3 regions of the Limosilactobacillus portuensis genome follow, and region 2 is predicted to be linked to each of the others. Evidence: predicted binding sites of a transcription regulator. Region 2 holds the regulator's gene; each other region holds the start of a gene.
What was found. Region 2 encodes LexA, which represses DNA repair genes until DNA is damaged. Its sites were predicted from a motif close to CNAACANNTGTTNG; they were not measured.

Region 1 (5,272 bases), 320 kb from region 2:
CGTTAATTTTAACTGCTAACGCCCGTTGGTTAAGCCGGTAACCGTGACAAGCCGGACAAGGCAGTTCTGTCATGTACTTTCGCATTTGTTCTCGAGTAAAGTCAGAATTGGTTTCCTTGTACCGACGCTTAATATTATTAATAACTCCCTCAAACGGCACATCAACATCCCGGACTCCACCAAAGTCATTTTCGTAGTGGAAATGGAATGTCTGATCGCCGTTACCATACAGGACCTGCTGCTGTTGCTTTTTGGAAAGTTTATTAAATGGCGTATCCATGTTAATTCCAGCAGCTTCACAGAATTGTTCCAGTAACTGTGGATAGTATTGTGAAGAAATCGGGTTCCACGGAATCATTGCTCCCTCCCGAAGCGTTTTAGTTCGATCAGGAACCACTAGATCCACGTCAACTTCTAGCTTTGAACCCAAGCCCTCACATTCAGGACAAGCACCAATTGGAGCATTGAAAGAAAACAGTCGCGGTTCAAGCTCACCTACAGTAAATCCACAAATTGGGCAAGCATACTTTTCGGAAAATGGAATTGGTTCCCCACCGATCACATCTGCAATCGCGTAACCGTCACTTAACCTCAAAGCAGCTTCAAATGAATCAAACAAGCGAGAGCGAATCCCATCCTTGATAATAATCCGGTCAATGACAACATTAACCGTATGCTTCTTATTCTTATCAAGTTCTGGGACTTCATCTAGTTCATAGGTTTCACCATCTACTTGAACCCGCACAAATCCTTCCTTTTTGATCTTTTCAAAGATCTTCTTTTGGGTTCCACGCTTATCACGAACAACTGGAGAAAGAATTTGAAGTCGAGTTCGCTCAGGGAGTTCCAGTACCCGGTCAACCATCTGGTCAGGTGATTGACTGCTAATTGGAGTGTGATCGTTGGGACAAATTGGAGTTCCTACCCGTGCCCACAACAATCGCAGAAAGTCGTTAATCTCCGTGACAGTCCCTACCGTGGAACGGGGGTTATGAGATGTAGTCTTCTGGTCAATCGATATTGCGGGTGAAAGGCCATCAATTGAATCAACATCCGGTTTATCCATTTGACCTAAGAATTGACGAGCATAGGCAGATAAACTTTCCACATAGCGGCGTTGTCCCTCTGCATATAAGGTATCAAATGCTAGCGAACTCTTTCCCGAGCCGGATAGGCCAGTAATTACAACTAACTTATTCTTGGGGATTTTTACATCAATATTCTTTAAGTTATGGGCACGTGCGCCATGAATAATAATCTTATCGTTTGCCACGAATAATTCACTCCCCCTTATTTTTTACTCTGCTTTATCCTTTTAGTTTTCTTTCCTGTCATCTGTGCTTTTAATTCCATTATCGTATCACGAAGCGTTGCAGCCTGCTCAAAGTCTAACCGCTTAGCTGCCGTCCGCATTTGTTCAGTTAATTCTTCAACCATCTTTGTTTGATCATCACGGTTTAGCTTAGCAAAGTCCTTAGTAGTAAATTCTGTACTGTCAGCTTCTTTTCCGCTATCCTCAGTCTTCGTAGTTGAGGAAATAGCCTCTTGAATTGGCTTAATGATAGTCTTAGGATTGATCCCATGCTTCTTGTTGTAAGCCATTTGAATTTCCCGTCGCCGCTTTGTTTCGTCGATTGCTTTTTGCATTGAATCAGTAACTGTATCAGCATACATAATTACGGAACCATTTGCATTCCGCGCTGCTCGACCAATTGTCTGAATTAAGGAACGCTCATTCCGTAAAAAGCCTTCCTTATCCGCATCAAGAATCGCGACTAAAGATACTTCTGGAACGTCCAGCCCTTCCCGAAGAAGGTTAATTCCTACAAGAACATCGAACTTCCCTAAACGAAGATCACGAATGATTTGTGTCCGCTCTAGTGTTTTGATATCGCTATGAAGATATTTAACCTTCAGTCCAAGATCTTTAAGGTAGTCAGTAAGATCCTCTGACATTTTCTTAGTCAATGTTGTGACAAAGACTCGTTCATGTTTCTCAATCCGCTTATTAATCTCACCAACCAGATCATCAATTTGTCCCATTACCGGTCGAACCTCAATTGTTGGATCCAGCAAACCAGTTGGTCGAATAATTTGCTGAACAACGTGATCTGTTTGTGCCATTTCATATGGACCTGGGGTGGCTGACATATAAACGACTTGATTAACGTGTTTTTCAAATTCTGCTAGTTTTAATGGTCGGTTATCAAGCGCACTCGGTAATCGAAAGCCATAGTCAATCAGCATCTGCTTCCGAGCACGGTCACCATTGTACATCCCCCGAACTTGGGGCATCGTTTGGTGCGATTCATCAACTACTAGTAAGAAGTCTTTAGGGAAGAAATCCAGTAAGGTATATGGTGGCTCTCCAGGTTTGCGTCCATCCATATACCGTGAGTAATTTTCAATTCCGTTGCAATACCCCATTTCACGGAGCATTTCGATGTCATAAGTTGTCCGTTGCTGAATCCGTTCTGCCTCAAGGAGTTTTCCTTCATCAGTAAACTTTTTGACCTGTTTTTTCATATCGCTTTCGATCTGCGGAAGTGCCCGGTCCATAATCTCTTCACTTGTTAAGAAGTGCGTTGCCGGGAAGATCGAAATATGTTCCCGATCACCAATTACTTCGCCAGTAAGGGCATCAACTTCACGGATCCGGTCAATTTCATCACCAAAAAATTCAATTCGCAATGCCTTATCTTCACGTGATGCGGGGAAGACTTCAACAACGTCCCCGTGAACTCTGAATCGGCCCCGTTGAAAGTCAATATCGTTCCGTTCAAACTGAATATTAACCAATTCACGGAGTAATCGATCCCGTTCAATTTCTTGGCCAACTCGTAGTGAGACTACGTGATTATGGTACTCACTTGGATCACCAAGACCAAAAATACTAGAAACAGAGGCCACAACAATAACATCGTCTCGTTCCATTAATGAACTAGTTGCTGAATGGCGTAATTCATCAATCTCATCGTTAATTGATGCGTCCTTTTCAATGTATGTATCGCTAGAAGGAACATATGCTTCTGGCTGATAGTAATCGTAATAGGAAACAAAATATTCAACCGCATTATGTGGGAAGAATTTTTTCATTTCACTATATAATTGTCCAGCTAGCGTTTTGTTATGAGATAGAATTAATGTTGGTTTATTAACTTTTGCAATAACATTTGAAATCGTAAAAGTTTTCCCCGTTCCGGTGGCCCCTAACAGGATCTGGGCCTTTTCTCCCTTTTTGATTCCAGTAGTTAATTCCTTAATTGCTTCTGGCTGATCCCCAGTCGGCTTATAGTCTGAAACTAACTCAAAATTTTTATGAGGTTGACGATATATCACGATTAATCCTCCTCAGCACTCGAAAATGGAAGGCAACAACTCGTTCTTCATTACCTTCCGTCTTTATGATCATAAATTACCTTCTTTAGTTTATCATCAGAACATGCATTCGTCTATCAATATAAAATTTCTAAATTGTCCTACTATAAAACGATCAATATCCGTAAATTAACTTTACCTTAATCATTGTTCTCTACTATTGAATCACGACTTTGCTTGCACATATAATAGTAATGTTTAAATTTCATAAAAGGAAAGTTGGAGATCAATGTTTAGTAGTTTAAAGCAAAAGTGGGGACAGCAATTGGGGACGTTGTTTGTTGTCTTAACAATTATTTGCTTTTTAGGAACCGCAAGTCAGTTTCTCACCCACCTCCAAGAAGCAACCTGGCCCTTTATTCTTTGGTGGATTCTAAAAACGTTTGTTAGCACAGTTGTCTTATGGGTACCAATCGCCATTGGTGCTAATCAACAGCAAAAGCAATTTAACCGTCAGGCAGTTGTCCTTGCTCTCTGGATTATCGGAATTATTACCTTCACCTGGGCAAAGTTTACTACCCAACCAGTAACCACAACCGACCAGCCATCTCCCGAACTCTACGTTGTTCAACAAGTATTTATCACTTGGCTTGTCTGCAGTGGGCTATACCTTTTTGCTCACCCATTACAAAAACTGTGTCATCATTGGTCAACAATTACGCGTCGTCACTGGTTGATTAGTTTTTCATTCATTTTCTTTCTTATCAACCTGATCAGCGGTTATGATGCATTTGGATTTCATCGTGGAACAAGCCTAATCTGGTTCAGCTATCTTTTTGCCCTTGGCGACTGGTTAGCAAATGATCAACAGTGGCTGAAGAAGTGGTCAAACAACCGCTATGCCGGATTAACAATGATTAGCTTACTGGTTTCCTCACTAATTACCTGGCTCAATATGAACCATGTTGATTATAGTCCGCATAGTGATCTTACTCCCAATACGCACTATTTATTAGGAATTAACTCATACCAACCATTTCTTCTCCTCACTTGTTTACTGATGACTGCATGGTTCTTACGAGCAAGTAATAAGAGTCCGAAAGACTACCTTTTACCGATCACCGGGATCCTGCTTCTTAACCTGCTCGGGTTGCCAATGATCTTTACTCCCTGGCTCTTACCACATGTCAATTGGCAGCTTTCACTTCTAATCGGTATTATAATCGCTGTCGTTTTTGCTGGAATTTTAACACTAATTAATTTCCTGGGAAATAAAATAACCTGGCAGTTAAATTATCGTAGCCTTCTTAACCGTCTTAAACAAATTTGCCAAAACTTCTGGCCGATCCTCTTAACCTTTCTCATTCTCTGGCTGATCACTCTCGGTTCATTCGCTATCCTTTGGGATGGTAAATTTACGATGGTTCAGTGGATGTTAACTGAACGACCAAAGATCATTACAGTAAACGTTCTTATTATTTTTGCAATTGCTTTGATCTTAATGGCAATTACTAATCGTTGGTGGTTAAGTTCAGGAATAACAATTCTTTTCTACCTATGCTGGTTAGGCGCTTCGATCCTCAAAATTGCGGCCAGAAATGAACCAATTATCCCTACCGATATTTCAACACTAACCGCCCCTAGTGAAATGCTGGGAATGGTTAATAAGTGGGTGATTGTTTTTACTTTAATTGGCACCATCGTTATTATTACGGTTTGCTGGCAACTAGAAAAACGTGTCGGTAAGTCATGCCGGTTTAACCCATTTGTCCGGATTGCAATTGCGTTTCTTTCCTGTGCCTATCTTTTTAGCTTTAGCTTTGCAAATCATAGTAATTCGATCGTCTATAAACAGTTGCAAAATATCAACGATACTCCATACTTCTACTCCCAATTACGGGGTGCTAAAATGAACGGTACTCTTCTCCAATTTGCCAACAATATTGACGTTCAC
Region 2 (5,272 bases):
TCCACTGTGATTGTAGCTACTGAATCGGGGATTGATAATTCTAAGGCAAGTGCCATTTATATCAAACATCTTTTGGAACTGGATGATTTTACCCGTGCAGTTGAATTAAAGGAAGCCTGTTATTCAGCAACGGCAGGGATTCAGTTTGCTAAGGGATTAGTTGCGATGAATCCTCAGTCGACAGTCTTAGTAATTGCAGCTGATATTGCTCGTTATGGGTTGAAAACACCTGGTGAGGTTACCCAAGGAGCTGGGGCAGTCGCAATGTTGATTTCTGCTGACCCTCACATCTTGGCTCTTGAGGATACTACGGTTTCATATACAAAGGATGTTATGGATTTTTGGCGGCCGCTTTACGCAACCGAAGCACATGTGGATGGCAAATACTCGACTAATGTTTACATTGACTTTTTCCTCCAATGCTGGCAACGCTATCAACAAATGACCGGACGCCAATTAGATGATTTTGCTGCCTTAACTTTCCACTTGCCATTTACCAAGATGGGGAAGAAGGCATTGGAGGCGCTTCTCAAGGACAATCAATCACCGGTTGCTAATAAATTGCGTGAGCAGCTGACCGCAAGTCAAAAGTACTGTCGTGAGGTAGGAAACCTCTATACTGGTTCACTTTACCTTGGAGTAATGTCACTCTTACAAAATGGTCAAGTTAATCCTGGGGACCGGATTGGTCTCTTTAGTTACGGTTCCGGAGCAGAAGGTGAATTCTACAGTGGGATTCTTCAGCCTCACTTTGAAAAATACTTGAGTGACGTTAAGGATGATCTAGCAAATCATCATCAGGTTTCAATTGCTGAATATGAGAAGCAGTTCAATTCACAACTGGGGATGAACCCGGATGATGTTGAATTAGATTGGCAATCAGATCCAGCACCGTTTATATTAAAGGGTCAAAAGGAACACAAACGGATTTATCAGGAAAAGAAATAAAGTGTTACAATATAATTAACACAAACGGGGAGCTTGTATAACAGGCTGAGAGGAAGATGTGATCTTCGACCCATGGGACCTGATTTGGATAATGCCAACGGAGGGAATTCAGTTAAGAATTTTAGAATCGATCAGGTAGGTGCCTGGTCGATTTTTCTTTATCAAGATCAAGTTTCGCTAATCAATAAAAGGATGGTGAAACTGATGCAACATAAGACATCACTGGTAGAAAATGGAATGATTTGGTGCGGCGCGGGAATATCAATTGCAGAGATTTTGACAGGAACTTACTTAGCGCCATTGGGAATGGTTAAAGGAATAACAGCCATTATCTTAGGTCATTTAATTGGCTGTGGGTTGCTTTTCCTTGCTGGAATAATCGGTGGCCAGTTGCGGATTAGTGCGATGGAATCGGTAAAAATCAGTTTTGGCCAATTTGGTGGAATCTTTTTTGCTAGTCTAAATGTTTTACAACTGATTGGCTGGACGGGAATCATGATTTATGATGGATCGCTGGCGGCTAATGGCCTTTGGAAGTTAGGCCAACCATTATGGTGCGGATTGATTGGATTCCTAATTATAGTGTGGTTAATTATCGGGATTCGTCGCTTAAGATGGCTGAACACCATTGCTTTAACTGCTTTATTACTTTTGACGATTTGGTTGTGCTATTTAATTTTTGCAGAGCCACATGTTAATAGCCACTTGGGGACACTATCATTTGGGCAAGGATTAGAATTGGCCGTTTCAATGCCCCTATCCTGGCTTCCTTTAATTTCTGATTATACTTCTGTTGCCCAAAAACCGATCCAAGCGAGTGGAGTTAGTGCGTTCACTTATGGTGTCATTAGCTGTTGGATGGCAATTATTGGTCTTGGCTCAACTCTATTAACCGGGCAGACAGATATTGCCAAAATAATGGTCGGTGCTGGTGTTGGAATTAGCGGATTAATTATTGTTCTCCTCTCAACGGTTACAACCACGTTTATGGATGCTTATTCTGCAGGAGTATCTGCGCAAACATTAAAGGTTAAGTGGTCCTCACGTTTAACGGCGATTATTGTAACCGTTATTGGAAGTGCTGGTGCAATTATTTTGCCGATGGATAATTTTAGTAACTTCCTTTATATCATTAGCTCAGTCTTTACCCCGATGATTGCCATTCAGATTATGGATCGCTTTGTTCTTCGGCTTGACAATAAGGATCGCTGGATTAGTTGGAATCATTTTATCTTATGGCTAATTGGTTTTATAGTATACCGCTGCTTAATGTTAGTAGATCTTCCCGTAGGAAATACGTTGCCCGATATTTTAATTGTGATCTTTTTGGTGTGGATTGTCGATCACAAAAAAAGGCAGGAATGAACAAAATTATTAGTTCATTCCTACCCTCAATAAAGAAACATTGCTAATTAAAGGGAAGTTTAGAAAATGTGGTCACGGTATAGACCAATAACCTTGCCAAGAATAGTAACGTTATCCAGATAAATAGGCGCCATTGCATCGTTCTCAGGTTGAAGGCGGAATCGGTGATTCTCTGGCTCTTTATAGAACCGTTTGCAAGTAGCTTCATTATCACTTGTCATTGCAATCACAATCTCACCATCTTTAGCGGTTGATTGCTTACGAACAATTACGTCATCACCATCAAGAATTCCGGCTTTGATCATGCTAGTACCGTGAATTTTTAACATGAATAATCCAGATGCATCTTTAATTGAAGGTGGTAGGGGAAAATAATCTGTGGTGTCTTCTACTGCTAAGATAGGCTGTCCTGCGGTAACAACACCGATCATTGGGATCTCTTTTTGCTCTGGTTCAATTCCTAAGAGATCTAATCCCTGTTTAGTAATCTCAAGTGCTCGCGGCTTGGAAGGATCCTTTTGTAGGTAACCTTCCTTGATTAGATTATTTAGGTGAGAATGGACAGTAGAGGTTGAGGAAAGGCCAACAGTTCCACAGATTTCACGGACTGTTGGTGGATACCCGTGATCCTTAACGTGTTTATAAATGCAACTTAATACGGCAATTTGTTTTTGACTTGCTACTTTTGCCATTTTGACACCTCATTTGGCTAGATTATTATTAATCTTAGAATACCATAGTAATCGTCAACTTTCAAACGTACGTTCGCGAAGAAGTTAGTACATATCTTGAAAATAATTATTAAGTTAGCTAAGATCGAAGTAAATAGTTAAATTAAGGATATTTGGAATGCGAGGAGATAATTATGGCTGAATCTACAGACCAAGAAAAATTATTAAAGCGAATTAACGAGCTTGCCCATAAAAATAAAGAAGAAGGGTTAACAGAGGCTGAAACTAAGGAACGGGCAAAACTACGGAAAGAGTATCTTAAGAACTTCCGTGAAGCAATGCGGAGTAATATCGAAATGATGCGAATCTTTGATGATAATGGTAAAGAGGTTACTCCGGAAAAGGTTCGTGAAATTCAACGGAAAAAGGGATTACGTGATGATTAACCTTGTTTAGCCCTTTTCAATTCGACTACTTTCGTGTACTATTGAACAGTAACTAAAAAAGGAGGAAAGTAGTTGTGGCATTAACAATTTCATTGGTAATCCTCGCCTTACTAATCGGTTTAGTTGGCGGTTTCTTTGGTGCTCGTCGTTACATGGAAAACTATCTCCGCAATAATCCACCTATTAGTGAAGAAATGTTGCGGACGATGATGTTGCAAATGGGCCAAAAGCCATCTAGTCGAAAGTTACATCAAATGATGCAAACCATGAAGGCACAAGCCAAAAAAGCAAACAAGTAATTAAATAAAAAAAGAAACTGGAATTTTATTTCCGGTTTCTTTTTTATTTAGAAATCATCGTCTTTTGGTTTAGGCGGCATGATGTATTTATAGTTAGGATTGATTTGGTGATCTAGCTCATCAAATGATTGCTGCATTTCGCTCTCTAACTTAGCTTGGCTTTCCTCGTCAAGTTTGTTCTTCCGGTCAATATAAATTGGCTTTCCAAAGGTAATGTGACGGGAATGCCGTTTAAACAATTCACTAAATTTGAGTGGCCCTTGGTAGACCACAGGAACCAGCGGAACGTTTGCTAATTTAGCAATTAATGTTGCTCCACCCTTTAATTTACTGGAATAGCGGGAGCCTGATGGAAAAATAATTGTTGATAGATCTGTTTTTCGTAAGATTTGTACCGGCTTTTTTATTGCTGAAGGACCAGGATGTTTGCGGTCAACCGGGAAGGCGTTTAACTTTTTTAAAAAGTAGGCAGCAATTGGGTTCTTGAATAACTCCTTCTTTGCCATAAAGCTAAATTTCTTGGGGTAGATTGCGAGGGCAATTAAAACTGGATCCATCCATGTTCGATGGGGAGCAACAATGATATAATTGCCGTCAGGTATGTTTTCCTTATTATAAATTTTTGCTTTGCCATTGATTAGGTTTAAGAATGGTTGAACAATGGCAACGAGAAATGAATATAACATAAAATCATCCAATCTAATCTGTATAATAACTGGCATTATTATGACTAAAAAAGTAATTCCTTGCAAGTCTAAAAGAGGTGAATAATAAATGGATGACGAAAATTTATTGAAGGCAGACGAACGAATTGACCAATTATATAGTCAGGATGTCCAAATCATTCAGAATCCCCATTGCTTTGCTTTTTCTCTTGACGCTGTTCTTCTAGCTGACTTTGTTCGCCCAAATAAGAAGCGTCAGGCGAACATCATTGATCTTTGTGCTGGTAATGGTGCGATTGGCCTCTTCCTGCATAATAAGCTTGGTGGTCATTTTACAGAGGTCGAGTTGCAGAGGCCAATTGCTGATATGGCGGAACGGACAATTAAGCTGAACCGTCTTGAGGAACGTTATGATGTTTTGAATATGGATATTAAAGATATTTACAATCAAATTCCCAAGGATTCTGCGGATATTGTCCTGTGCAATCCGCCATATTTCCCCAATAACGAACATAGTCAAAAGAACCCTAATCGAGCTTTAGCAATTGCACGGCATGAAATCACAACTAATTTGACAATGGTTGTAGAAAAGATGAGTGGCTTATTGAAAATGAATGGTCGGGGATACTTAGTTCATAGACCGGATCGCTTAGCAGAAATCTTGACTGAATTAACCAGTCATCGTCTTGCGCCCAAGCGGATTCGCTTTATTCATCCCAAACCGGATCGGGAAGCTAATATTGTCTTGATTGAAGTAATAAAAGATGGGGGAAACGGGGGAATCCGAATTGTCCCGCCATTAGTGGTTAATCAACCCAATGGTGAATACGGACCCGAGGTGCAACAGTTATTATATGGAGATAAAAAGTAAACATTAT
Region 3 (5,272 bases), 830 kb from region 2:
ATAATGAGAGAGTTATGAGGAGGGACAGCAATGTTCAGTCAAATTGGTCAATTAATCTTTGATAATGAGGCTGTTGCAAAGACTCAGGATTTTACAATGGGCCTTGAAATCGAAATGCAACGGGTGGATGAGAATGGCAATATTAGTCAGGAACCATATCCATCAGCGATTGGCGACGAAAAAACCAATCCATGGATTACCAATGATTTTTTGGAAACAATGTCTGAAACGGTAACGCCGTCTGCTCAACACGCACTTGATGCAATGCACTACTTATATGTCATTAATAATTCGTTACGTTCAGCATTAGCTCCTGGAGAATTGCTTTGGCCATTATCAATGCCGCCACGGTTGCCAAAGGATAAGCGAAAATTACGGCTTGCTAAGATGGGCCCCGAAAAAGAGGCGTATTTAAAAGAATGGGCAAAACGTCATGGCTACTCACAAGGAACTCCCTGTGGCGCGCATATTAACCTAAGCATTGATCAGCACGTTATTGCACTAGTTCAAAAACATTTCCCGGGAAAGTTTAAAGATGAGCGGGAAGTTCGCAACTACCTCTATACAATATTAGCGCAAGGCTTTGTTCGCTATCGCTGGTTTATCACTTACCTGTTTGGCGCTAGTCCAATTGCGGAAGCAAACTACTTTGAAAATGGTCAGGGACCGCAGCACCCACTTCGGAGCATTCGCCAAAGTAAGTATGGATTCGGTACTAAGTTTACTGGTGACTTTACCAATCTTGATCGATACATTGCGCGAATTGAAAAGGGAGTTAAGGATGGTGTCCTAACATCAGACTATGAATTCCACGGCTCAGTTCGCTTTAAAGGTAATCGCAATCTTAAGGATTTGCCGAAAAACGGAATTGAATATCTTGAATTACGAATGCTCGATCTTGATCCAAGTAGTTCAGTTGGGATTCGTACAGGGACGTTACGGTTTATTCGGCTACTTGCTAGTTACTTCATCATGCATCCAGCATTAAATGAAGAGGAAGTTAATGATATCCTTAAAAATGCTGATAAGATGAATGAGGTTGTTGCGGAAGAAGATCCACGAGAAAATTGCAAGTACCAGGCAACCGCTCGGGCATTAGTGAAGAGCCTTGAGCGCTATGCAAATCAAATTCAATTGGGACCAGAATATGCTGAAGTACTTGAAGATTTGGAGGACCGGGTTGAAAACCCATTGACAACACCAAGTGCTAAATTACTGAACTACGTCAAAGATGGTTCGTTAACGGAATATGCACTTCGTCGAGCAAAACGGTATCAGGTTGCAGCTCAGGAATCGATTAATCCATTTAAAGGATTTGAAGATGGGAAAATTTATAGCTCAGACGAGTTACGAAAAGCATTAAGTAGATAAATAAAGAGAAGAGGCAAGTCTTTCTTGCCTCTTCTCTTTATTTATTCTTGTGCTCGTTGAATTAGATCAGCGAAAAGCGCTTGTGAATAATCATAATGCTTAAACATGTTTTCTGGATGCCATTGAACAGCCAGAACACGATCATTATCGATCGATTCAATAGCTTCGGGAATTTGGTCATCAGCCCGTGCTGTTACTCTTAGGTCGTTTCCAATTTGGTTTAATGCTTGGTGATGACGAGAGTTAACATAGGGCCGTGAACCAACCAAGTTAAAGATTCGACTGTCTTGTTTCACATTAACATGGTGGGATGGAAAGTTTCCCGGAGCATTTTGGGAGTGCTTTAGCGTTTGTCGAGGATCTTCTGATAAGTCTTGAAAAACAGTTCCACCGAGTGCAACATTGATTACTTGCATTCCGCGACAAATCCCCATTAATGCCTTATTTGCTTTTAGCGCAGCTTTAACTAACGCAACTTCAAATAGATCGCGCTTGAAGTATGTAGATCCTAATTCTTGATGCGGTTCTTCACCATAGAAAGTAGGGTCAACATCGCTACCACCTGCAAAAATAATCCCATCGAAAAGGTCAAGATAGTTGGGAATTAATTCAGGATCCACACTAGGAAAAATTACTGGGAGGCCTCCTGATTTAACAATTGCTTCGATTAGTGGCCGAGGAGCATAAGCGGCGTTGCGCTCATTAATGATATTAGTAGCCTCAGTTAAAGTGTCTGCTGGAATTGCAATTCGTGGTCGCATAGAAAACCTCCTTGAAATATTTTAATAGTATTATAATAGAATTTTAATGAAGTAGAAAGTCACATTTTAAAAATTACCCTAAATGGGAGAAAGACTATATAATAGTAAGTATGAAAGAAGTGAAAAAGAATGATTGAATTAACTAACATTAACTCAAAGATGAATTTAAATAACGGGACCCAAATTCCGTGTGTCGGTTACGGGACGTTCCGGACTCCTGCTGACGTTGCTGAAAAAGCGGTTGCGGATGCGATTAAGGTTGGCTACCGTCACATTGATACGGCCGCTGTATACGGTAATGAAGAAGCTGTTGGTAAGGGAATTAAGGATTCTGGAATTGACCGGAAAGACCTTTTTGTAACCAGTAAGTTGTGGAACGACAATCGGGGTTATGAATCGACAAAGAAAGCCTTTCAAGAAACTCTGGATCGGCTTCAAATGGACTACCTTGACTTGTATTTAATTCATTGGCCGGCAAACCAAAAGCAATTCGGCACTGATGCAAGTACAATCAACGCTGAAACATGGCGGGCAATGGAGGAGCTGTATAAAGAGGGCAGAATTAAGGCAATCGGTTTAAGTAACTTTATGCCGCACCATATTGTTGACTTGATGAAGACTGCAACGGTAGCTCCAGCTGTTGACCAAATTGAGGTGCATCCTGGTTGGCCACATACTGAACAAGTAAAGTATTTACAAGCACATAATATTCTTGTGGAAGCTTGGGCCCCGCTTGGCGGACAAGGAGCAAGCGTAATGACTAACCCAACAATTCTGCAAATTGCTGATAAATATGATAAAACTCCTGCGCAAGTTAGCTTGCGATGGATTATTCAACAGGGGATTGTGCCACTACCAAAGTCAATTCATGAAAACCGGATGATTCAAAATACCGAAATCTTTGACTTTGCACTGACTGACGAAGAAATGAGAGAAATTAGTCTTCTAACCAACCTGGGTGGCCAATGTGCGGATCCAGACGAAGTTGATTTTTAAGAGCTGATATTTAACTAAGTGATCCTAGACATAGTTGTCGGGATCATTTTTTTACATTTTATCGACCATTTGTTCGATTAAGATGTTATAATAAATAAAAATAGTGAAAGGAATATAGCTGATGAATGACCAACAGAGAATCTATATGGCGATTGATCTGAAATCATTTTATGCATCGGTTGAGTGTATTGCGCATCATTTGAACCCGTTAAATGCTAACTTAGTTGTTGCAGATCGGTCACGAACTAATAAGACAATTTGTTTGGCAGTATCACCAGCTTTAAAGCAATTTGGAGTTCCTGGACGACCACGCTTATACGAAGTTCAACAAATTGTTGATCGGTTAAATCGGGAGCGGGCAAAGAAAGCAACGTGTCACCACCTTTCGAAACATGATTCAATTTATCGGGGGAAGTTGTTAAAGTCACCTAATTTACGAATTGGTTTTCAAATTGTTCCGCCGCGGATGCACTTTTATATGGAAAAAAGCGCGGAGGTCTATGGAATATATCTACGGTTTATCAAACCCGAGAACATTCATACCTACTCAATTGATGAAGTAATGATGGACGTTACAGATTACCTTCATGATCATCAGGTATCGCCTCATACCTTAGCAAAACAGATTATCCAACAAATTCAGTTAGAAACCGGAATTACTGCAACAGCCGGGATTGGTACAAACCTTTACTTAGCAAAAGTTGCGATGGATATTGTTGCTAAACGAATTCCTGCTGATCAAGATGGTGTCCGGATTGCCCAAATGAATGAGTATCAATATCGTCGCTATCTTTGGGCACATCAGCCCCTGACAGATTTTTGGCGAATTGGTCGCGGTTATGCAAAACGGTTGGAAAAATTAGGCTTGCATACCATGGGTGACATTGCCCGTTGTTCGCTTGGTAAACTGTCGGATCCGTTCAATGAGGAAATCCTCTACCGTGAGTTTGGGAAAAATGCTGAGTTGCTAATCGACCATGCTTGGGGGCATGAGATGGCAACTATCGCGGATATTAAAAACTACCATTCAGAAGAACACGGAATTTATTCCAGTCAAGTATTGATGAAGCCGTATAAGTATCATGAAGGGTTAGCCGCGGCTCAGGGGATGGTTGATTCAGTTGCATTGAGTATGGTTAAGCGGCATGTAGTCAGTGCTGATTTTGGTATTGTCATTAACTACGATCCGCAGAGTCTTCAGTATGCGCCAAACTATCAGGGACCGGTAGTTGAAGATTTTTATGGCCGAAGAACAGCTAAGCCCAGTCACGCGCACAAAAAGCTTGATCTGCCAACAGCCGCTGGTTCAGAATTAAGGAAAATCTATAAAGAGTTGTATAAAAAATGCACTAATCCTAGCCTACTAATCAGGAAGATAACGTTAATTGTGACTCACATGATTGATGAAGATGTTGCAGCGCAAACCCCGTACTTCAAACAGGTTAATCTTTTTGAGGATCCACAAAGGGAGATTAAGCAGGAACAAGCAGCGGCAATTAAGCGGCAACGTGACCAAAAACTGCAAGCGACAATTCTTAAGCTTCAGCAGAAACTAGGTAACAAAAACGTTATCCTTCACCTAGCAGATTTGAAAAAGGGATCGACAACTAAGGAACGAAATGATCAGATTGGGGGTCACCAAGCATAGTAATGGAAGAGAAAGAGATAATTGAGCAAAAATTATTTACCGATACTTCTCAGTATAACGACATCATGAAGCGTCCTTATCAACATTCAAGGGGACACATGCCGATGCCACAATCGGATCGTGCTGGTCAATTTTCACCTTTTGCAGCTTTGACGGGGTTTAATAATTTAATTCACCAAAAGGCAGTAATTTATTCTCATAAAAAGTATCTTCCTGCTAAAACACAAGCACATCTGCTTAATGTCCTTCAGTCTTTAGCTGGGACGAAAAAAACAGTTGTGATTAACTACTTTAATGATGAAGTTGGCTACTATGAAGAATTCCGTGATCAGGTATCGGTAGTTAAGCTTGAGCGGGGGAGAGTCTTCTTTAATCACCATCCAGCCATTGCACTTGCCAATATTAAACAGGTTCGTCAATGATGAGTGCTGTATAATGGTGAGGACATAAAATACACTAACTGAGCAATTGAAGAGGGAGTAGTTTTGAAAGCAAT

Region 1: a site for LexA is predicted at 3,438-3,451, ahead of uvrB (excinuclease ABC subunit UvrB). Genes of this name have one in related genera too.
Region 3: a site for LexA is predicted at 3,191-3,204, ahead of PRK60_RS09500 (Y-family DNA polymerase). Genes of this name have one in related genera too.

Annotation. Positions count from the first base shown of each region.
Region 1 covers NZ_CP117296.1:1,366,568-1,371,839, forward strand. The annotation lists gene uvrA (excinuclease ABC subunit UvrA) at 1-1,273, opposite strand, end outside; gene uvrB (excinuclease ABC subunit UvrB) at 1,291-3,339, opposite strand; gene PRK60_RS07050 (LTA synthase family protein) at 3,608-5,272, shown strand, end outside.
Region 2 covers NZ_CP117296.1:1,049,487-1,054,758, reverse strand. The annotation lists gene PRK60_RS05300 (hydroxymethylglutaryl-CoA synthase) at 1-948, shown strand, start outside; TPP riboswitch at 964-1,071, shown strand; gene cytX (putative hydroxymethylpyrimidine transporter CytX) at 1,153-2,313, shown strand; gene lexA (transcriptional repressor LexA) at 2,373-3,005, opposite strand; gene PRK60_RS05285 (DUF896 domain-containing protein) at 3,179-3,430, shown strand; gene PRK60_RS05280 (YneF family protein) at 3,505-3,729, shown strand; gene PRK60_RS05275 (lysophospholipid acyltransferase family protein) at 3,777-4,415, opposite strand; gene PRK60_RS05270 (tRNA1(Val) (adenine(37)-N6)-methyltransferase) at 4,504-5,265, shown strand; gene PRK60_RS05265 (GIY-YIG nuclease family protein) at 5,255-5,272, shown strand, end outside.
Region 3 covers NZ_CP117296.1:1,877,391-1,882,662, forward strand. The annotation lists gene PRK60_RS09485 (glutamate--cysteine ligase) at 31-1,371, shown strand; gene PRK60_RS09490 (gamma-glutamyl-gamma-aminobutyrate hydrolase family protein) at 1,413-2,132, opposite strand; gene PRK60_RS09495 (aldo/keto reductase) at 2,262-3,128, shown strand; gene PRK60_RS09500 (Y-family DNA polymerase) at 3,250-4,776, shown strand; gene PRK60_RS09505 (hypothetical protein) at 4,779-5,198, shown strand; gene PRK60_RS09510 (glycerophosphoryl diester phosphodiesterase membrane domain-containing protein) at 5,262-5,272, shown strand, end outside.